DNA from 3 places in the Kitasatospora sp. NEAU-CNBT7 genome. Region 3 is predicted to be linked to each of the others. Evidence: predicted binding sites of a transcription regulator. Region 3 holds the regulator's gene; each other region holds the start of a gene.

Region 1 (7,079 bases), on a different contig from region 3:
GTCGGGCGCCTGTCGGGCGGCCGTCCGGTCCGCCTCGCCGAGCGCCGCGCAGACCCAGACCGCCGACGGGTCCTCGATCGCGGACAGGCCCGAGACCAGGCCGCCACCGCCTCTCTTCAGGGTCAGCGAACCGTCGTCCTCGCTGCTGAAGGACACCGGGCCGCGGTTGGAGGCCACCAGGATGGGGGCGGCACCGGGCTGACTCGAACGTGCGGACGCGTGATCGGCCATACTGCCAAGCTTGCCGCGCGACCCCGGGTGCAAACCACTCAGCACGCGGCGAGCCGCCGCGGGCGGCCGGTCCCGGCGGTCAGCCGCGGCGGTCCCGGTACTCGGGCAGGGTCCGCACCGGCGGCCGCTCCACGGCGCCCACCGGGTGGGTGTGGGCGGTGAAGTCGCGGGTCGCCGGATCGCGGGAGAACTGGGTGAGCATCGGGTGCACCAGGCCGTCCTCGGCCTTCAGCCGGTGGGTGCGGTCCAGGCGTTCCAGCGCGGTGCGGTAGATGGTGGCGGCCATCCGGCCGAGCGCCTGGCCGTCCTGGTGGCGGTGGTGCCGGACCCCGACGTCGACCTGCGCCAGCGCGTCCAGCCCGACCGCGTCCAGGGCGTCCACCAGCAGGCCCAGTTCGACCCCGTACCCGGTCGGGAAGGGCAGCCGCTCCAGCAGCGAGCGGCGGGCCGCGTACTCCCCGCCCAGCGGCTGGACGAAGCCGGCCAGCTGCGGCCAGTGCAGGTTGAGCAGCGGCCGGGCGACCAGCTCGGTGACCCGGCCGCCGCCGGCCGGCACGACGGCGCCCGCGGTCTCCAGCGGGCGGTCGTACATCGCCTTGACCAGCTGGATCCCCGGGTCGGTGAGCAGCGGGCCGATGATCCCGGTGACGAAGGCGGGGTCGAACTCGCGCAGGTCGGCGTCGATGAAGCAGACGATCTCGCCGCGGGTGACCAGCAGCGAGCGCCACAGCACCTCGCCCTTGCCCGGCTCGGCGGGCAGCCGCGGCAGGATGTCGTCCCGGTGCACCACCCGCGCCCCGGCGGCGGCGGCCCGCTCGGCGGTGCGGTCCACCGAGCCGGAGTCCACCACCACCAGCTCGTCCACCAGCGGCAGCCGCTCCATCAGCTCGGTGCGGATCGTGGTCACGATCTCGCCGACGGTCGGCTCCTCGTCCAGGGCCGGCAGCACCACGCTGACGGTGCCCGCCGCGCCCGCCGCGCGCTTGGCGGCGACCAGCGTCCCCACCGGTCGGTCGGCCGCCCGCCAACTGCGGCGGCGCAGCCAGGACGCCACCTGGGGCTGAACGTCGGGCCGGGGCTGGTCGGGCAAGGTCTCGCTCCTCGGAATGGTCGGCGCCGTCTCGGGGACCGGACGGCATGAGGTGGTACCGGGGCCTTCGGATACAGTCTTGGTAATGCGATCCGACCTTCGCACGTCGGGGTGGGTCGCTGTGCACGACCACAAACGCGCTGCCGGTGGCAACACCGCGCGCCACATTGCTCATCCAGAGGGACTGAGGGAACGGCCCGTTGAAGTCCCGGCAACCTTCCCGTCCGGCGAAGCGACCGTCAGGTCGAGGCCCCGGCGGGACAGGTGCCAATTCCGGCCCGTGGCGCGCCCGCACCACGGGGAAGATGAGGAGAGAGGCCTCCGCCACCATGGCTACCGCTACCCCCGTTGCCGCCCCCGCAGTCGACCTCGGCCCCGCCGCCGCGCTGTCCTGTCGGGAGTGCGGCGCCCGCACCCCGCTCGGCCCGCACTTCGCCTGCGCCGAGTGCTTCGGCCCGCTGGAGATCGCCTACGACTTCGGCTCGTACGAGGCCGAGGAACTGCGCCGGCGGATCGAGTCCGGCCCGGCCTCGATCTGGCGCTACGCCCCGCTGCTGCCGGTGCCCGCCGACGTCGCGTCCAAGCCGAACCTGAACCCGGGCTGGACGCCGCTGGTGAAGGCCGACAACCTGGGCCGCGAACTCGGCTTCACCGCCCAACTGCACGTCAAGGACGACTCGGGCAACCCGACCCACTCCTTCAAGGACCGGGTGGTCGCCTGCGCCATCGAGGCGGCGCGCGCCTTCGACTTCACCACCCTGTCCTGCTCCTCGACCGGCAACCTGGCCGGCGCGGTGGGCGCGGCGGCGGCCCGGGCCGGCTTCAAGTCCTGCGTGTTCATCCCGCACGACCTGGAGCAGGGCAAGGTCGTGATGGCCGGGGTGTACGGCGGCGAACTGGTCGGCATCCAGGGCAACTACGACGACGTGAACCGCTTCTGCTCCGAGCTGATCGGCGACCCGGCCGGCGAGGGCTGGGGCTTCGTCAACGTCAACCTCCGCCCCTACTACGGCGAGGGCTCCAAGACCCTGGCGTACGAGATCTGCGAGCAGCTCGGCTGGCGGCTGCCGGAGCAGATCGTCATCCCGATCGCGTCCGGCTCCCAGCTCACGAAGATCGACAAGGGGCTGCAGGAGCTGATCCGGCTCGGCCTGGTCGAGGACCGCCCGTACCGGATCTTCGGCGCCCAGGCCGAGGGCTGCTCGCCGGTCTCGGCCGCGTACAAGGCCGGCCACAACGTGATCCGCCCGGTCAAGCCGGACACCATCGCCAAGTCGCTGGCGATCGGCAACCCGGCCGACGGCCCGTACGTGCTGGACATCGCCCGCCGCACCGGCGGCGCCGTCGAGGACGTCACCGACGCCGAGGTGGTCGAGGCGATCAGGCTGCTGGCCCGCACCGAGGGCATCTTCGCCGAGACCGCGGGCGGGGTGACCGTCGGCGTGCTGAAGAAGCTGGTGGAGACCGGTCAGCTGGACCCGGCCAAGGAGACCGTCGCGATCAACACCGGCGACGGCCTGAAGACCCTGGACGCGGTCGCCGACGCCGGCCTGACCGCCACCATCCGGCCGACCCTGGAGTCGTTCCGCGCCGCCGGTCTCGCCTCCGCCTGAGCCCTCCCCCCACCCCGCAGCAAGGAGTAGCCGCCCATGAGCGCCACCGTCCGCATCCCCACCATCCTGCGCACCTACACCGACGGCCGGGCCGAGGTCACCGCCGAGGGCGCCACCCTGGCCGAGGTGGTCAAGGACCTGGAGCACAACCACCCGGGCATCTCCGCCCGGATCCTGGACGACGCCGGACAGCTGCGGCGCTTCGTCAACGTCTACGTCAACGACGACGACGTGCGCTTCGACGGCGGCCTGGACACCGTGGTCAAGGACGGCGCGGCCGTCTCGATCATCCCCGCCGTGGCCGGCGGCTGCTGACCCTCCCGCACCCGGCGGCCGCGGCCGCGAATACCCGCACGCAGCAGCTCCGGGCCGCTGCCGGGCCGGAATCCCCGAATTCCGCCCCGGCGGCGGCCCGCGGCCTTTGCGGCGGACATTTCCCCATGTGGCTGGGTATAGAGTGCGGGGCACCGGGGTGTTCGAGGCCGATTCGAGGGGGCCTGTACCCGCCCGCCGGTCGGGTACGCAGCGCCTGTCCGCTCGTTGAGACCCGCCGCATCGAACGTGAGGCCGATCTGTCAGGCCGCCGTCATAATTATTTCGGCAATTTGCGGCATTGGTCCGCGATGTCCGGCGTCAATTGCTCGCAAGTGCCGCTTTCATCCCGTCATATCCCCTGCGGTCCGTAGCTTCTGCCCAAAAGTTGGGCCTGTTGCAGAGGGCGCATGTCCGGATACATTCAGCCGCGGTCGACGCATTCACCCGCGTTCCGGTCGCCCTCCGCGGGCCTCCGGGCGGTGGTCTGCGGCGTGCACGGCTGCGCCCAGGGGGGGTTCCCCGGGCCGGCCTTCCAGACCTCTGGACCCGCACCGTGCGGGTCCGTGAAGGGCCAGCACAGCACAAGGGGAGTTCGGAATGGCTCAGGGCACCGTCAAGTGGTTCAACGCCGAGAAGGGCTACGGCTTCATCGCGGTCGACGGTGGTGCGGACGTCTTCGTCCACTACAGCGCGATCCAGATGGACGGCTACCGCACCCTCGAAGAGGGCCAGCGGGTCGAGTTCGAGATCTCCCAGGGGCAGAAGGGTCCGCAGGCGGACATGGTCCGCGCGCTGGTTGCGTGACCTCTTCGACCTGCGGAACCTCGGCTCGGTCAACGAGCTGGCGGCCACAGATCAACGGCAGCAGGCCCGTACGGCATCCCCGTGCGGGCCTGCCGCCATGTCGGGACACCCCGCGAACGGGCTTGCACTCGCCACCCGAGAGTGCTAATCATTGGCGTTAGCACTCACAGCATGAGAGTGACAACGGATCGGGTCGGTGAGGCCCCCCGGGAGCGGTAGGGGACAGGACCCCCGCTCGCAGGGCCGTCCGTCGCGGGCACCCTTCGGTCCGGTGCAGTCGATCGCGTCCCGGAGGACCACTTCACATGGCAAAGATCATCGCGTTTGACGAGGAAGCTCGCCGCGGCCTTGAGCGCGGGATGAACCAGCTTGCCGACGCCGTCAAGGTGACGCTTGGCCCCAAGGGCCGCAACGTCGTCCTTGAGAAGAAGTGGGGCGCCCCCACGATCACCAACGACGGTGTCTCCATCGCCAAGGAGATCGAGCTCGAGGACCCCTACGAGAAGATCGGCGCGGAGCTCGTCAAGGAGGTCGCGAAGAAGACCGACGACGTCGCGGGTGACGGCACCACCACCGCCACCGTGCTCGCCCAGGCCCTGGTCAAGGAAGGCCTGCGCAACGTCGCCGCCGGCGCCAACCCGATGGCCCTGAAGCGCGGCATCGAGAAGGCCGTCGCGGCCGTCTCCGACCAGCTGCTCGCGCAGGCCAAGGACGTGGAGACCAAGGAGCAGATCGCCTCCACCGCCTCCATCTCCGCCGCCGACACCCAGATCGGCGAGCTCATCGCCGAGGCGATGGACAAGGTCGGCAAGGAAGGCGTCATCACCGTCGAGGAGAGCAACACCTTCGGTCTGGAGCTCGAGCTCACCGAGGGCATGCGCTTCGACAAGGGCTACATCTCCGCCTACTTCGCCACCGACCTGGAGCGGATGGAGGCGTCCTTCGAGGACCCGTACATCCTGATCGCCAACTCCAAGATCTCCTCGGTCAAGGACCTGCTCCCGCTGCTGGAGAAGGTCATGCAGAGCGGCAAGCCGCTCGTCATCATCGCCGAGGACGTCGAGGGCGAGGCCCTGTCGACCCTGGTCGTGAACAAGATCCGTGGCACCTTCAAGTCGGTCGCCGTCAAGGCCCCCGGCTTCGGTGACCGCCGCAAGGCCATGCTCGGCGACATCGCCATCCTCACCGGTGGCACCGTCATCTCCGAGGAGGTCGGCCTCAAGCTGGAGAACGCCGGCGTCGACCTGCTGGGCACCGCCCGCAAGGTGGTCATCACCAAGGACGAGACCACCATCGTCGACGGTGGCGGCGACAGCGACCAGGTCGCCGGCCGCGTGAACCAGATCCGCGCCGAGATCGAGAACAGCGACTCGGACTACGACCGCGAGAAGCTCCAGGAGCGCCTCGCCAAGCTGGCCGGCGGCGTGGCCGTCATCAAGGCCGGCGCGGCCACCGAGGTGGAGCTCAAGGAGCGCAAGCACCGCATCGAGGACGCCGTCCGCAACGCGAAGGCCGCCGTCGAGGAGGGCATCGTCGCCGGTGGTGGCGTCGCGCTGCTGCAGGCCGGTGTCGCGTTCGACAAGCTGGAGCTGGAGGGCGACGAGGCCACCGGTGCCAACATCGTCAAGGTCGCGCTGGAGGCCCCGATCAAGCAGATCGCGACCAACGCCGGCCTCGAGGGCGGTGTCGTGGTGGAGAAGGTCCGCAACCTCCCCGCCGGCCACGGCCTGAACGCCGCCAGCAACGAGTACGTCGACCTGATCGCCGCCGGCATCATCGACCCGGCCAAGGTCACCCGCTCCGCGCTGCAGAACGCCGCCTCCATCGCGGCGCTCTTCCTCACCACCGAGGCCGTCATCGCCGACAAGCCCGAGAAGGCCGGCGCCCCGGCCGGCGGCGGCATGCCGGGCGGTGACATGGACTTCTGATCCTCCTTCGAGGATCGGCGAGTTCGGATCGTCCGCGAGGGCGGTCTCCCCACACCGGGGAGGCCGCCCTCGCGGCGTTCTCGCCCCGGTCACCCGATCGTGCGACGCTGGGCGCATGAAGGGTCCCGGCGCCTCGGAGCGCGGCTACGGTGAGGGCGAGCAGCGTCATGCGACAGAAGGGGGGACGGCGGTGACCGCGATGGCCGTGGAGTCGGAACGGGAGTGGACCTACCTGCTGGACACCTGGAGGGAACTGGACGTCCCGGAGGGCTGGCGCGCCGAGATCGAGGAAGGGCAGATCGTCTTGGTGCCACCGCCCGGCAAGGGCCACAACCTGATCGCCGGTGAGGTGCATGACGCCCTGGTGCGCTGCCTCCCCCCGGAGATCGGCGCCTACCAGACCCTCGGGGTCGAGATCGTGCAGTCCGAGCGGATCTACGTCCCGGACCTGGTGGTCGTGGACAAGGAGCTCCTCAAGCAGCCGGACCGCGGCGACGCCGACCCGGTCGATGCCTCCGAGATCCTGCTGGCAGTCGAGATCACCTCGGCCGGCCACGCACGGCACGACCGCACCAGGAAGCTCTGGGCCTACGCCCACGCACCCGTCCCGCACTACCTGCTGATCGACCGCTTCGACGAGCACGGCCCGACCGTCACGCTGTTCTCGGAGCCGGTCGACGGCGCCTACCGGCGGAGCCTGCGCACGCCTTTCGGCAAGCCGGTCGCCCTGCCGGAGCCCTTCGGGGCCGAGCTGGTGACCGACGGGTTCCCGGGGCCGCGCTGAGCTGCGGGACAATGGGCGGATGGCCAGCCCTGAGATCGAAGCCGCACTGCACAGCGCCCGGGCGCTGATCCTCGCCGACCTGACCGCCCGGGACGTGGCGGACGCCGCCGTCGTCTCGCTGGTCGAGGACGCCGTGACGCACCGCCGCTGGTGGCTGGAGCAGTGGCCGGACGGCACCGAGTACGTGCTCGGGCTGGTCGCCCAGGACGTCCAGGACGCGCTGCTGGAGGCGTACGGCCGCTGGCCGCTGTGCGAGGAGTGCGCCGCCGACGGCGACCCGCACGCGCTGGGCGTGGAGCCCGAGCTCGGCCCGG
Region 2 (7,079 bases), on a different contig from region 3:
GTCACCCGGTCGACACCGGGCACGGTCGCGACCGCCCGGCGAAGCGCCTCCCGGGCGAGCGGGGAATCGTCGCAGACGAGTACGGATGTCATGACCGTCCTCCGCAGCAGATCCGCGTCACGTTGAGCCTCCTGGCTGGTACGAACACTCTCCGACACGGCCGTTCGGCGACGGACCTCGTACGGATCGCCGGGTGTCCCCGCGATCGTTCCCGACGTCCTGCGCCCGCCAACCGCCTCCGCACATCCAACGACCGTCACTCGAATGAGTTACGGCTTCCGGGGCCATCTCCACCACTGTACGTGGCCGGACCGTTACCGATCACCCACCTCGCGGTGCACACGCCGCACTTTTGTGCTGATCGTGCGCGTCGCACGCGCCACGCGCGCCACGGAGCGGAGGACGGCGCACCGGGGGCCACCCGCTTGCCAGATCACGACCACTCAAACGTCCTGCCCCTTTTGCCCGTTTTTATAGCCTATGGAGGGTCATTGACTGTTGTGCCCGACTGTGGATGACTTGTTCACGTAGGTGTCGTAAGTCATATTTCCAGGTGTCCGTACCGGCCGATCGCCGCCTCGCCGAGCCGAGGGGTCCCGAGCCTTGAAGGGAATGAGCCATGGCAGATTTCTCCCGCCTCCCCGGCCCGAACGCAGACCTCTGGGACTGGCAGCTCTCCGCCGCCTGCCGCGGCGTCGACAGCTCGCTCTTCTTCCACCCCGAGGGCGAGCGCGGGGCGGCCCGCAGCTCACGGGAGGCCAGCGCCAAGGAGGTCTGCATGCGCTGCCCGGTACGGGCCCAGTGCGCGGCCCACGCCCTGGCCGTCCGCGAGCCCTACGGGGTCTGGGGCGGTCTGACCGAGGACGAACGCGAAGAGCTGCTCGGCCGGGCGCGGCACCGGCTGGCCGAGGTCCAGCTGACCCGGCCGGCGGGGCTGCGGCACTGACCCGCCGCCGCCGGACCGGATAGGAGAAACGTTTCTGCACACGCCGGAGGGCGGCCCGGGCCCGTCGGCGCGGCTCAGCGCGCGGCGGCGGCGTCCGTGAGCCGGTCCAGCATCCGGGCGACCGCCGGCACCTCGGCCAGGTCCGGCAGGGTCAGCGCCACCACCTCGCGCACCGCCGGGCCGCCGGCGACCGCCGCCACCGGCACCAGCGCCACCCCCTGGTGGCGCACCGGGTCCAGGGCCAGCCGGGGCAGCACCGCCACCCCGAGCCCCGCCGCCACCAGGCCGACCACCGCGGGGTAGTCGTCGGTGGCGAAGTCGATCCGCGGCGCGAACCCGGCGGCCTCGCACAGCTCCACCAGGTGCCCCCGGCACTGCGGGCAGCCGGCGATCCACTGCTCCTCGGAGAGCTGCGCCAGCTCCACCGGGCGGTCGGCGCCCGCCCCGGCCAGCGGATGGCCGGCCGGGACCACCCCGACCAGCGGGTCGTCCAGCAGCGGGCGCACCACCAGGTCCGACCAGTCCGTCGCGGCGGCCGCGGCCGCCGCCTCCAGGGTCGCCTCGGCGCGGGCCTCGCGGGCGGTGGCGTGCGGCGAGGCCGGCGGGAGGCCGCCCTGCGAGTGCGGGTGGCGGAAGGCCAGCGCGACCTCGCACTCGCCGGCCCGCAGCATCGCCAGCGCCTCCGGCGGCTCGGCCTCCACCAGCGACACGCGGACCCCCGGATGGTCCGCACGCAACCGGGCGACCGCGGGCGGCACCAGGGTGGAACTCGCGGTCGGGAACGACACCAGCCTGACCCGTCCGGCCCGCAGTCCGGCGATGGCGGCGAGCTCCTCCTCGGCGGCGGACAGCCCGGCCAGGATGCCGTTGGCGTGCTTCACCAGGGCCCGGCCGGCCTCGCTCAGCTGCATGCCGCGCCCGGAGCGGACCACCAGCGGGGTGGCCACCGCCTTCTCCAGTGCCTTCATCTGCTGGCTCACGGCCGGCTGGGTGCAGCCCAGCTCGCGCGCGGCGGCGGAGAAGGAGCCGGTCCGGGCGACGGCGCGCAGGACGCGGAGGTGGCGGGCTTCGATCATGCCTCAGTTATAAGGCAGCCTTTGGCGTACGCAAAACCTGACTGATGAATTCGGCCCCGCCGGCCGCGCCGCCGCCCCCGAGGGTATCCGGCGCCGCGGCCGGGTGCGGACATGCCGGAGGCCCGGCCGCGCCGTTCGGCGCGACCGGGCCTCGGAACCTGCCGACCCGGTGGGTCAGTGGGAGTGGCCGTGGCCGCCGTGCGAGTGGCCGTGACCGTTGGCCTCCTCCTCTTCCTTCTTCTCCACCACGAGGGTCTCGGTGGTGAGCAGCAGGGAGGCGATGGAGGCGGCGTTCTCCAGGGCGGAGCGGGTGACCTTGACCGGGTCGATGACGCCGGCCTTGACCAGGTCGCCGTACTCGCCGGTGGCGGCGTTGTAGCCGAAGCCCGCCTCCAGGTCGGCGACCTTCGAGGTGATGACGTAGCCCTCGAGGCCGGCGTTCTGGGCGATCCAGCGCAGCGGCTCGGCGAGCGCCTTGCGGACGACCGCGACACCGGTCGCCTCGTCGCCCGACAGGCCCAGGCCGCCGTCCAGCACCTTGGCGGCGTGCACCAGGGAGGCGCCGCCACCGGCGACGATGCCCTCCTCGACGGCGGCGCGGGTGGCGGAGATGGCGTCCTCGAGGCGGTGCTTGCGCTCCTTGAGCTCCACCTCGGTGGCGGCGCCGACCTTGATGACGCAGACGCCGCCGGCCAGCTTGGCCAGGCGCTCCTGCAGCTTCTCGCGGTCCCAGTCGGAGTCGCTGGCGGCGATCTCGGCCTTGATCTGGCCGACCCGGCCGGCCACCGCGTCGTGGTCGCCGGCGCCGTCGACCAGGATGGTCTCGTCCTTGGTGACGGTGACGCGGCGGGCGGTGCCGAGCACCTCGAGGCCGACCTGGTCGAGCTTGAGGCCGACCTCCTCGGAGATCACGGTGCCGCCGGTGAGGACGGCGAGGTCGCCGAGGATCGCCTTGCGGCGGTCGCCGAAGCCCGGGGCCTTGACGGCGACGGCGTTGAAGGTGCCACGGATCTTGTTGACCACCAGGGTCGACAGCGCCTCGCCGTCGACGTCCTCGGCGATGATCAGCAGCGGCTTGGAGGCGCCGCCCTGGAGGATCTTCTCCAGCAGCGGGAGCAGCTCCTGGATGGAGGAGATCTTGCCCTGGTTGATCAGGATGTACGGGTCGTCGAGGACCGCCTCCTGGCGCTCCGCGTCGGTGACGAAGTACGGCGACAGGTAGCCCTTGTCGAACTGCATGCCCTCGGTGAACTCGAGCTCGACGCCGAAGGTGTTGGACTCCTCGACGGTGATCACACCGTCCTTGCCGACCTTGTCGATCGCCTCGGCGATCAGCTCGCCGACCTGGGTGTCCTGCGCGGAGAGGGAGGCGACGGCGGCGACGTCGTCCTTGCCCTCGATCTCGCGGGCGATGGACAGCAGGTGCTCGGAGACGGCGGCGACGGCCTTGTCGATGCCCTTCTTCAGGGCGGCCGGGCCGGCACCGGCGGCGACGTTGCGCAGACCCTCGTTGACCAGGGCCTGGGCCAGCACGGTGGCGGTGGTGGTGCCGTCACCCGCGACGTCGTTGGTCTTGGTGGCGACCTCCTTGACCAGCTGCGCGCCGAGGTTCTCGTACGGGTCGTCGAGCTCGACCTCGCGCGCGATGGTCACACCGTCGTTGGTGATGGTGGGGGCGCCGAACTTCTTGTCGATGACGACGTTGCGGCCCTTGGGGCCGATGGTCACCTTGACCGTGTCGGCCAGCTTGTTCACACCGCGCTCCAGCGAGCGGCGGGCGTCCTCGTCGAACTGCAGGGTCTTCGCCATGATCCCGATTCCTCAGAAAGTGCCTGGTTTACGTGAGCCAACAACCGCGCCCCGGGCCCCTGTCACTGGAGGACACGGATCCGGGGCGGGCGGAGACGTCTTACTTCTCGATGATGGCGAGAACGTCGCGAGCCGAGAGGACCAGGTACTCCTCGCCCTGGTACTTCACCTCGGTGCCGCCGTACTTCGAGTAGAGCACGATGTCGCCGACGGCAACGTCGAGCGGAAGGCGCTGGCCGTCCTCGAAGCGGCCCGGGCCGACGGCCAGGACGACGCCCTCCTGGGGCTTCTCCTTGGCGGTGTCCGGGATAACCAGGCCGGAGGCCGTGGTGGTCTCGGCGTCGAGCGGCTGGACCACGATGCGGTCCTCGAGCGGCTTGATGGCAACCTTGCTGCTGGTGGTCACGTCCGAGCTCCCCTTCGGAGATTACGGGGTTGTCTAACAGGTAGGTGTGGCGGTGTCCGCAGGCCTGCCGTCGCGGGGGTCAGGCATGCTCCATCGCGTTAGCACTCACCCTGGGGAGAGTGCCAGGAACGACCATAGGCGCCGGTTAGCACTCAGTCAACCAGAGTGCCAATGGCGCGGCCGGTCGTTCGATCCGGGCCGAGTACCCGTACTCATGTGCGGCCCGCGCCGCGGCGGGCAGAATGCGGGGGTGCCCGCCGACTCGCAGACGCCACCACGCCCCGGCCCAGGCCCGTCTGACGACGGGTCACCGAGACCGGGCGGCGCCCTCGCGGTCGGTCTGCTGGTGCTCGCGCTGGACGTCTGGCTGGCCGGCCTGGCCGTGCTGTTCCTGCTGCTCTCCGGGGTCGGCCACCCGTTCCCGTGGGTCGACTACCCGGCCGCCGGCGAGCCGGCCGGTCACCACCGGCGGGCGGTGCACACCCCGCTGACGGTCGCCGGGGCGAGCGCGGCGGCGCTCGCCCTCAGTGCGGTGCTGCTGGCCCTGCGCCGCCACCGGGCCGCGGCCGCCGTCCAGACCGTCCTGCTGACCGCGGTCCTGGCGGCGGCGCTGGCCCTCTGGGCGGCCCGGCCCGCACCGCCGGCCGCCGGGCCCGCGCCGGCCCCGCACGCGGCCTGCCGGCCCGGCACGGCCTGCTGAGGGCCGGGGCGCCGGGCGGCGGCCGGTGGCACCGCACCGGCTGATCGACAATGGGGGCGTGGAGATCGAATCGTTCCGGGCCCTGCTGACCGACCGGGGCCGCGCGCTGCTCGCCGAACTGCGGGAGTTCACCGCCGACGAGGAGCTGGCGCTGGCCACCCGGCTGCGCCGGGAGTACCCCGCCGAGCTGGTCCGGGCCGCCTTCGAGCAGGCCCGGCTGCGGCAGCGGGCCCGCGCCAAGTTCGGCGCCGACGCGGACCTCATGTACTTCACGCCCGACGGCGTGGAGCAGGCCACCCGGCGCAGCGTGGCCGAGTGGCGGGCCGGGCAGTTCGCCGCGCTCGGGGTGCGGCGGCTGGCGGACCTGTGCTGCGGGATCGGCGGCGACGCCATCGCGCTGGCCCGGGCCGGGGTCGCGGTGCTCGCGGTCGACCGCTCGCCGCTGACCTGCGCGGTGGCCGAGGCCAACGCGGCCGCGCTGGGCCTGGCGGACCTGGTCGAGGTGCGCTGCGCGGACGTCGCCGACGTCGACGTGGCGGGCTTCGACGCGGTGTTCACCGACCCGGCCCGGCGGACCGCGCGCGGGCGGGTCTTCGACCCCGAGGCGTACTCGCCGCCGCTGTCCTGGGCCGTCGAGGCGGCCCGCCGCACCCCGTTCGGTGCGCTGAAGGTGGCGCCGGGCATCCCGCACGAGCTGGTGCCGGAGGGCGCCGAGGCGGAGTGGGTCTCGGACCACGGGGAGGTGAAGGAGGCGGTGCTGTGGTTCGGCACCGGCGCCGCCGAGCCGCACCGGGCCACCCTGCTGCCCGGGGACCACACGCTGACCGGCGGCCGCCGGCCGGACCCGGACGCGGGCCCGGTCGGCCGCTACCTGTACGAGCCGGACGGCGCGGTGATCCGGGCGCACCTGGTGACCGAGGTGGCGCAGCAGGTCGGCGGCCGGCTGATCGACCCGATGATCGCCTACCTGACCTCCGACCGGCTGGTGGCGACCCCGTACGCGCACGCCTTCGAGCTGACCGACGTGCTGCCGTACAAGGTGAAGGTGCTGAAGGCGCTGGTCCGTGAGCGGGCGGCCGGGACCGTGGTGATCAAGAAGCGCGGGGTGTCGGTGGTGCCGGACGAGCTGCGCAGGCAGCTGAAGCCGGCCGGGCCGAACTCGCTGACGGTGATCCTGTGCCGGACCGACGACGGGCCGCTGATGATGCTCGGTCAGCCGGTGGGCGGCTGGATGTAGTCCTCCAGCCGGGCGACCGCGAAGCCCTGCTCCTGGATCCGGCCGAGCAGTTCGCCGAACATCGCGGTCATCGTCTCGCCCTTGAGGTCCTTGGGGCCGCGGAAGTGCGCCAGGATGATGTCGCCGGGCTTGAGCTTCTTGTCGGCGGCCTGGTACTGCATGTCGTGGATCTGCATCGACTCCCGCCACAGCACGATGGCGCGCGGCCCGCACTGCTGGACGGCGGTGTTGACCGAGGCGGTGTTGGCGCCGTCGCCGTAGGGCGGGCGGAACAGCAGCGGGGGCGTGCCGTACTGCTGGGTGAGCGCGGTCTGGGTGTCGCAGACCTCGCTCTTCTGCTTGTCCGGGGTGAGCTTGCTCATCACCGGGTGGTCCACGGTGTGGTTGTGGATGTGGTTGCCGAGGGCCTGCAGCGGTTTGAAGTACCCGTAGTCGTCCTTGACGATGTCGCGGGTCAGGAACATGGAGACCGGCACCTTGAGGTCGGTGAGCATCTCGACGAACTTCGGGTCCTTCTCGGCGCCGTCGTCGATGGTGATGAAGACGACCTTGTCGTGCGTCGGCACCTCGCTGAACACCGGCACGGGGCCGGTCCTGGTCAGCTTGACGGGCTTGTCGGCCGGGGCGGCGGGGGCGGCCGGCAGCGCGGTGAGGCCCCACTTCGACCAGAGCGCGGCGCCGGGGACCGGCGCGGCCTGGCCGGCCGGCGCGGCGGAGGACGGCGCCGGGCCGCCGGACGCGCCGCCGGTGGGCGACGCGGGCGCGGGGGTGGTGGCGGAGGTCCCGCCGGAGCTGCCGCACCCCGTGGCGGTCAGCAGCAGGGCCAAGGCCGCCAGGACATACGTCTTCCGCACCGCGCAACTCCCCCGGGTCGTTCAGCTCACTCTCAGGAATGAACGCTACTC
Region 3 (7,079 bases):
CTGCTCGCCGTCCTCCTTGGCCGCCGCGGCGCCGTCCTTGGCGTCCTTGCCGCCCTTCGCCTCCTCCGGCTCGCCGCCGGCCGGCCGACCGGCCCGCTGCGGTCCGAACGGTGACGGCGTGTCGGCCGCCAGCGTCAGCAGGTACGGCCGGGCGCCGGTCGGGAACGACAGGTCGAACACGTGGGAGTCGTACACCGGGTCGAAGTTGCGCACCGACAGGAAGGCCAGGTGCCGGCCGTCCGCGGTGAAGGCCGGCGAGTAGTCGGCGAACCGCTGCGGGGTCGCCTCGGAGACCGTACGGGTGGCCAGGTCGGCCAGCATGATCTGGCGCAGCCCCCACGGGCCCAGCACCGGCTGGGACCACGCCAGCCAGCCCGAGTCCGGGCTGAACACCAGGCCGCTGACCTCGCCGTCCGGGCTGCGCAGCAGCTCGTGCACGGCGCCGCCGTCGAGCGGGACGAGCAGCAGCCGGCCGTCGTGCGAGGCCACCGCCAGCTGCCCGCCGTCCGGCGAGACGGCCAGGTCGAGCACCCGGCCGAGCTGCCCGGCGGCGAGCCGGCGGCGCTCGGCGCCCAGCACGTCCGGGGCGTACGCGATGGCGTCCTCGCCCTCGGCGTCGGTCACCCAGACCGCGCCCTGCCCGCCGTCCGCGCCCGGCACCACCCGGGCCAGCCGGGCCCGCGCCCCCGGGGTCTGGTCCAGCACCCGGGCCGGCCCCTCGCGGTGGGTCAGCCAGTGCACGCTGCCGCGGACCACCACGGCGCTGGCCCGGCCGGTGCGGTCCGGCGCGACCGTCTCCAACTGCCCGGCGGCCGGGGTCGGATGGGGCTGGCGGCCGGTCCGCGGGCCGGCCGGACGGACGTCCAGGCGGCGCGGTCCGGCGCCGTCCAGGCCGTCCAGCAGCCACAGGTCGCCGGCGCTGTGCCAGACCACCCGGGTGCCGTCGGTGCTCGCGTTGCGGGCGTAGAACGGGCCGTCGGTGTGCCGGCGCAGGTCCGAGCCGTCGGGCAGGCTGGAGTACAGCTGTCCGCTGCCCTCGTGGTCGGAGAGGAAGGCGACCCGCTCCCCCACCCACATCGGGGACTCGATGTTGCCGTCCAGTTCCTGGTGCAGCCGCTCGAACTCCTGCGCGCCGATCCAGAGTTTCCCCGCGGTGCCGCCGCGGTAGCGCTTCCACCAGCCCGGCTCGCGGCTGATCGCGGAGAGCAGCAGCGCCCGCTCGCCCCCGGGCTCGAACGCGAGCCCGCCGATCGGCCCGTACGGCAGCCGGGTGGGCTCGCCGCCGTCCAGCTCCAGTGCGAACGCCCAGGACCGGCGGATGGTGGCCTGCCCGGCGGTGGTGGTGGCGACCGGCCGGCCGTCGGCGGTCCAGCCGCGCAGCGCGGTGAACGGGCTGCCCCAGTGGGTGAGCCGGCGCGCCGGGCCGCCGTCGACCGGGGCGACGTGGATCTCCGGCGCGCCGTCGCGGGTGGAGGCGAACGCGACCAGCCGGCCGTCGGGCGAGAACCGGGGCCGACTGACCGGGACCTGATCGGCGGTCAGCCGCCAGGCCCGGCCGCCGTCGACCGGGGCCAGCCAGATGTCGTCGTCGGCGACGAAGGTGACGAGGTCGCCGTGCAGGTGCGGGTGGCGCAGGTAGGCGCCCGTGGAGGTGCTCTCTGGTTCGGTCACAGCAGTCACCCTAGGCAGGGCCCGGCGGGGCGGCCAAGGGTTTCTTCGAGGGCGAACCCCGCACTCCGGCGGGTCGCGGACTCAGCCCCAGCGGCCGGTCCGGCCGAGCAGCAGCGCCCCGGCCGCCACCCCCGCGGTGGAGGTCCGCAGCACCGAGCCGCCGAGCCGGTGCGGGCGGGCGCCGGCCTGCGCGAACGCCGCCAGCTCCTCCGGGGAGACCCCGCCCTCGGGACCGACCACCAGCACGATGTCCCCGGCCGCCGGGAGCTCGGCGGTGGCCAGCGGCTCGGCGCCCTCCTCGTGCAGGACGGCGGCGAGCGCCGCCCGTTCCAGCAGCGGGACCAGCTGACGGGTGGTCACCTGGTCGGCCACCTCGGGGAAGCGCAGCCGTCGGGACTGCTTGCCCGCCTCCCGGGCGGTGGCCCGCCACTTGGCGAGCGCCTTGGCGCCGCGCTCGCCCTTCCACTGGGTGATGCAGCGGGAGGCCGCCCACGGGATCACCACGTCGACGCCGACCTCGGTCATGGTCTCCACCGCCAGCTCGCCGCGGTCGCCCTTGGGCAGCGCCTGCACCACCACGATCCGCGGGCCCGGCTCCGGTTCACGGCGCACCGCCGTCACCGTGACGTCCAGGGCGTCCTTGCCCAGCACGGCCGCCACGGTGCCGTCCAGCCCCAGGCCGAGGCCGTCCGTCAGGGTGAGCGCCTCCCCCGCCGTCAGCCGCTTCACCGCCGCCGCGTGGCGCCCCTCCGGCCCGTCCAGCCGTACCACCGATCCGGGCCCGGCCGCGGCCAGCCGGGCGGTCTCGACGACGAACACGGGCGCGGTCATGGGACGAACCTCCGGTGGGACGGGACGGGGGCCCGGCCTGGGCCGGGCGGGAACGGGAAGCGGTGGAAGGCAGTGGCGCCGGAGCGCGCGACACCCCGCCGGCCCGGACGGGCCTGCGGGGTGTCGCGAGGGTCGGCCGCTCGGGCCTCCCGGCGGCTCAGCGGCCGTTGAAGGCGTCCTTCAGGCGGGAGAACAGCCCCTGCTGGCCCGGCGCGAAGTGGCCGGCCGGCCGCTCCTCGCCGCGCAGCACCGCGAGTCGGCGCAGCAGTTCCTCCTGCTCGGGGTCGAGCTTGGTGGGCGTCTGCACCTCGACATGCACTATCAGGTCGCCGCGGCCGCCGCCGCGCAGGTGGGTGATGCCCCGGCCGTGCAGCGGGATCGACTGGCCGGACTGGGTGCCGGGCCGGATGTCGACCTCCTCCAGCCCGTCCAGGGTCTGCAGCGGCACCTGGGTGCCGAGCGCGGCGGCCGTCATCGGGATGGTGACCGTGCAGTGCAGGTCGTCGCCGCGGCGCTGGAAGGTCGGGTGGCTGGTCTCGGCGATCTCGACGTAGAGGTCGCCGGCCGGGCCGCCGCCGGGGCCGACCTCGCCCTCGCCGGCCAGCTGGATGCGGGTGCCGTTGTCGACACCGGCGGGGATCTTGACGGTGAGGGTGCGGCGGGCGCGGACCCGGCCGTCGCCGGCGCACTCCGGGCAGGGGGTCGGCACCACGGTGCCGAAGCCCTGGCACTGCGGGCAGGGGCGGGAGGTCATGACCTGGCCCAGGAAGGACCGGGTGACCTGGGAGACCTCGCCCTTGCCGCGGCACATGTCACAGGTCTGCGCGGAGGTGCCGGGGGCCGCGCCCTCGCCCGCGCAGGTGGTGCAGGTGACGGCCGTGTCGACCTGGAGCTCCTTGGTGGTGCCGAACGCGGCCTCCTCCAGGGTGATCTCCAGCCGGATCATGGCGTCCTGGCCGCGCCGGGTGCGCGAGCGCGGTCCGCGCTGGCCGCCGGCGGCGCCGAAGAAGGCGTCCATGATGTCGGAGAAGCCGAATCCGGCCGCGCCGAACCCGCCCGCGCCGCCACCGCCGCCGTTCGGCGACAGCGGGTCGCCGCCGAGGTCGTAGACCTGCCGCTTGGAGGGGTCGGAGAGCACCTCGTAGGCGGCGTTGATCTCCTTGAACCGCTCCTGCGTCTTGGGGTCCGGGTTGACGTCCGGGTGCAGTTCGCGCGCGAGGCGCCGGAACGCCTTCTTGATCTCGTCCTGACCCGCGTCACGTCGGACGCCGAGTACCGCGTAGTAGTCCGTGGCCACCAAATGCTCCGGTTTGTTCCGCCTCTAGAAGTGCTTGCGACTGCTGCGCGCCGGCCTGCGGCGCGTGTGTCCTACGACTCGGCCAGGATCTGGCCCACGTACCGTGCCACCGCTCGCACCGCCCCCATTGTGCCCGGGTAATCCATCCGGGTCGGACCGATCACCCCGAGCTTCGCCACGCTCTGGTCGCCCGAACCGTAACCGACCGAGACCACCGAGGTGGAATTGAGCCCCTCGTAGGCGTTCTCGTGGCCGATCCGGACCGTCATCGTGGCGTCCGCCGTCTCACCCAGCAGGCGGAGCAGGACCACCTGCTCCTCGAGGGCCTCCAGCACCGGCTGGATGGTCAGCGGGAAGTCGTGTCCGAAGCGGGTCAGGTTGGCCGTGCCCGCCAGCATGATCCGCTCCTCGTTCTGTTCGGCCAGCGTCTCGAACAGGGTGGCCAGCACCGCGGTGACGGTCGGCCGGTCGGCCGGCTCGAACGCGGCCGGGAGCTCCTCCAGTGCCGTCGGCACCTCGGGCAGCGGGCGGCCGCCGGCCTGGCCGTTCAGCCGGGCCCGCAGGTCCGCCAGCACGGTGTCGCCGACCGGGCCCGGGCAGTCGACCATCCGCTGCTCGACCCGGCCGGTGTTGGTGATCAGGACCAGCATCACCTTGGCCGGCGTCAGCTGGACCAGCTCGATGTGGCGGACCGTGGAACGGGTCAGCGACGGGTACTGGACCACCGCGACCTGCCGGGTGAGCTGCGCGAGCAGCCGTACCGTGCGGGCCACCACGTCGTCCAGGTCGACCGCGCCCTCCAGGAAGTGCCGGATCGCCCGGCGCTCGGGGCTGGTCATCGGCTTGACCTCGGCCAGCCGGTCGACGAAGAGCCGGTAGCCCTTGTCGGTGGGGATCCGGCCGGCGCTGGTGTGGGGCTGCTGGATGAAGCCCTCCTCCTCCAGCGCCGCCATGTCGTTGCGCACGGTCGCCGGGGAGACCCCGAGGCTGTGCCGCTCGACCAGGGCCTTGGAGCCGACCGGCTCCTCGGTGCCCACGTAGTCCTGGACGATCGCCCGCAGCACGGCCAGCCTGCGGTCGTCCAGCGGGCGGGCGGCGGGGCGGGGCTCCACCGCCCGGGACGGCTCGAAGGAACGGGGCTCGTCGACCATGGGCACGCACCTCCGTCTTCGTCCGTTGAGCTGTTGAGTGTCCGATATCTGGCACTCCGGCAGGCAGAGTGCCAGGACCTTACCAGCCAGTGTAAGGCCCGGGTCCGACGGCAGGAACGGGCCGCCCAGGTGATCCTGCCCGCATCGCCGGACGGCACCCGTGGCGCATGGTGCCCGGGGCGGCCGCGAGTGGGAGCATCGGAGGCGAGCGCGACGAGCGAGGGAGTGGCGATGTCGACTTCGGGAGAGCACTCCCGGTTCGCCCCCGACCGGGGGCTGACCGGCCGGATGGTCACCACGATGTTCCTGATCGGCCTGGTCTACGTGGGGTTCACCGGGCTGCTGATCGCACTGCTGCGCGGGGCCTGGCCGCTGATCGTCCTGATCTCCGGCGGCCTGTTCGTGGCGCAGTTCTGGTTCAGCGACAAGATCACCGAGCGGGCGATGGGCGCCCACGAGGTCACCCCCGAGCAGTACCCGCAGCTGCACGGCACCATCGACCGGCTCTGCGCACTGGCCGACATGCCCAAGCCCCGGGTCGCGGTCGCCGTCAACGACATGCCGAACGCCTTCGCCACCGGCCGCAAACCCGAGAAGGCCGTGGTCTGCGTCACCACCGGGCTGCTGCGCCGGCTGGAGCCCGAGGAGCTCGAAGGCGTGCTCGCCCACGAGCTCTCGCACGTCGCCCACCGGGACGTGGCGGTGATGACCGTCGCCGGCTTCCTCGGGGTGCTGGCCGGCGCGATGACCAGGATCGCCCTGTACGGCGGGTTCCTGGGCGGCAACCGCAACAGCAACGACAGCACCGCGGCCATCGCGGCGATCATCATCCCGCTGGTCAGCATCGTGGTCTACGCGATCAGCTTCCTGCTCACCCGGCTGCTCTCGCGCTACCGGGAGCTGGCCGCCGACCGGGCCGCCGCCCAGCTGACCGGCCGGCCGAGCGCGCTGGCCTCCGCACTGACCAAGGTGACCGGGCAGATCGCCGCCATCCCGACCAAGGACCTGCGCCAGGCGCAGCCCTACAACGCCTTCTACTTCGCCCCGGCGCTGAGCGCCCGGGAGGCCGCCACCCAGCTGCTGTCCACCCATCCGTCGCTGGAGCAGCGGCTGGCGCAGCTGGCGAAGATCTCGGCCGAACTCGGCCGGTGACGAGGAGCTGGACGTGGGATTCCTGGACGCACTGTTCGGCCGGACCAAGCCGGTCCGGCCGGACCTTGACCAGCTCTTCGGGGTGCCCTCGGCGGCGCTGACCCTGGAGGCGGCCGCCGGCTTCCGCCCGACCGGGCTGGGCTCGGTCTGCTTCGCGGCGGTGGAGGGCGGCGCCTTCGCCGAGGTCCAGCGGCAGGTCCGGGCGCTGTTGGACGCCGACACCCCGAACGGCGGGGTGCCGGTGGAGGCCTCTCAGGACGCCTACGGCTACTCCTGGCTGCTGGCCCGGCACACCGCCGAGGAGCTGCCGGACCTGGTCAACGACCTGCACGCGGTCAACAGCGAGCTGGAGGGCAACGGCTTCGGCCCGCAGCTGCTCTGCTCGCTGGTCGGCTTCCGCAACGAGGCGGGGCAGCCGCTGGCACTGGTCTACCTGTACAAGCGCGGGTCCTTCTACCCGTTCGCGCCGGTGCCGGGGGGCGGGGAGAAGCGCAACAGCCCGCTGGAGCTGCAGGTGAAGGCGATGCTCGGCAACGACCTGCGGCTGGAGCAGGACCTGAGCCGCTGGTTCCCGGTCTGGGGTGCGCCCGGGCTCTGAGGCGGCGGCCGAGCGGCCGCCACCTCGGGGGCGGGGCCGCGGGGGCGGGTCGGGGCGGGTGACGGTGCGTCGGGTTCCGTATAGTCCCGGCATGCGCAGCAGGCAGTACGGCCCGGACCTGACCCCGCCGTGGAAGCGGCAGCAGCCCGCCCCCGAGGTGGCGGCCGAGCGTGACCTGGTGGTCGAGGAGGCCGTGACCGGGTTCTGCGGGGCCGTGGTGCGGTGCGAGAAGACCGCCGAGGGGGTGACCGTCACCCTGGAGGACCGCTTCGGCAAGCACCGGGTGTTCCCGCTGACCCCGCGCGGGTTCCTGCTGGAGGGCCGGGTGGTGACCCTGGTCCGGCCGGCCGCCGCGGCGCCCGCGCGCGGGCCGGCCGTG

Evidence for each region. Region 3 encodes HrcA, which represses chaperone genes, less so after heat shock. Its sites were predicted from a motif close to TTNGCACTCNGNNNNNCNGAGTGCNAA; they were not measured.
Region 1: the regulator HrcA is predicted to act here: its motif matches at 4,211-4,237, upstream of groL (chaperonin GroEL).
Region 2: the regulator HrcA is predicted to act here: its motif matches at 4,383-4,409, upstream of groES (co-chaperone GroES).

The regions. Positions count from the first base shown of each region.
Region 1 is NZ_JBXQQB010000006.1:283,590-290,668, reverse strand. It holds gene AC2TEW_RS11310 (alpha,alpha-trehalose-phosphate synthase (UDP-forming)) at 1-231, opposite strand, end outside; gene AC2TEW_RS11305 (glucosyl-3-phosphoglycerate synthase) at 311-1,321, opposite strand; SAM riboswitch class I at 1,490-1,633, shown strand; gene thrC (threonine synthase) at 1,651-2,934, shown strand; gene AC2TEW_RS11295 (ubiquitin-like small modifier protein 1) at 2,971-3,249, shown strand; gene AC2TEW_RS11290 (cold-shock protein) at 3,847-4,053, shown strand; gene groL (chaperonin GroEL) at 4,359-5,981, shown strand; gene AC2TEW_RS11280 (Uma2 family endonuclease) at 6,181-6,765, shown strand; gene AC2TEW_RS11275 (DUF8819 family protein) at 6,785-7,079, shown strand, end outside.
Region 2 is NZ_JBXQQB010000008.1:201,354-208,432, reverse strand. It holds gene AC2TEW_RS13970 (response regulator transcription factor) at 1-92, opposite strand, end outside; gene AC2TEW_RS13965 (WhiB family transcriptional regulator) at 620-946, shown strand; gene AC2TEW_RS13960 (LysR family transcriptional regulator) at 1,021-2,022, opposite strand; gene groL (chaperonin GroEL) at 2,197-3,831, opposite strand; gene groES (co-chaperone GroES) at 3,932-4,237, opposite strand; gene AC2TEW_RS13945 (hypothetical protein) at 4,488-4,937, shown strand; gene AC2TEW_RS13940 (class I SAM-dependent methyltransferase) at 4,996-6,174, shown strand; gene AC2TEW_RS13935 (polysaccharide deacetylase family protein) at 6,150-7,028, opposite strand; gene AC2TEW_RS13930 (hypothetical protein) at 7,074-7,079, opposite strand, start outside.
Region 3 is NZ_JBXQQB010000014.1:133,136-140,214, reverse strand. It holds gene AC2TEW_RS19940 (S41 family peptidase) at 1-1,671, opposite strand, end outside; gene AC2TEW_RS19935 (16S rRNA (uracil(1498)-N(3))-methyltransferase) at 1,753-2,502, opposite strand; gene dnaJ (molecular chaperone DnaJ) at 2,660-3,799, opposite strand; gene hrcA (heat-inducible transcriptional repressor HrcA) at 3,871-4,950, opposite strand; gene htpX (zinc metalloprotease HtpX) at 5,182-6,102, shown strand; gene pspAB (PspA-associated protein PspAB) at 6,116-6,700, shown strand; gene AC2TEW_RS19910 (DUF3097 domain-containing protein) at 6,792-7,079, shown strand, end outside.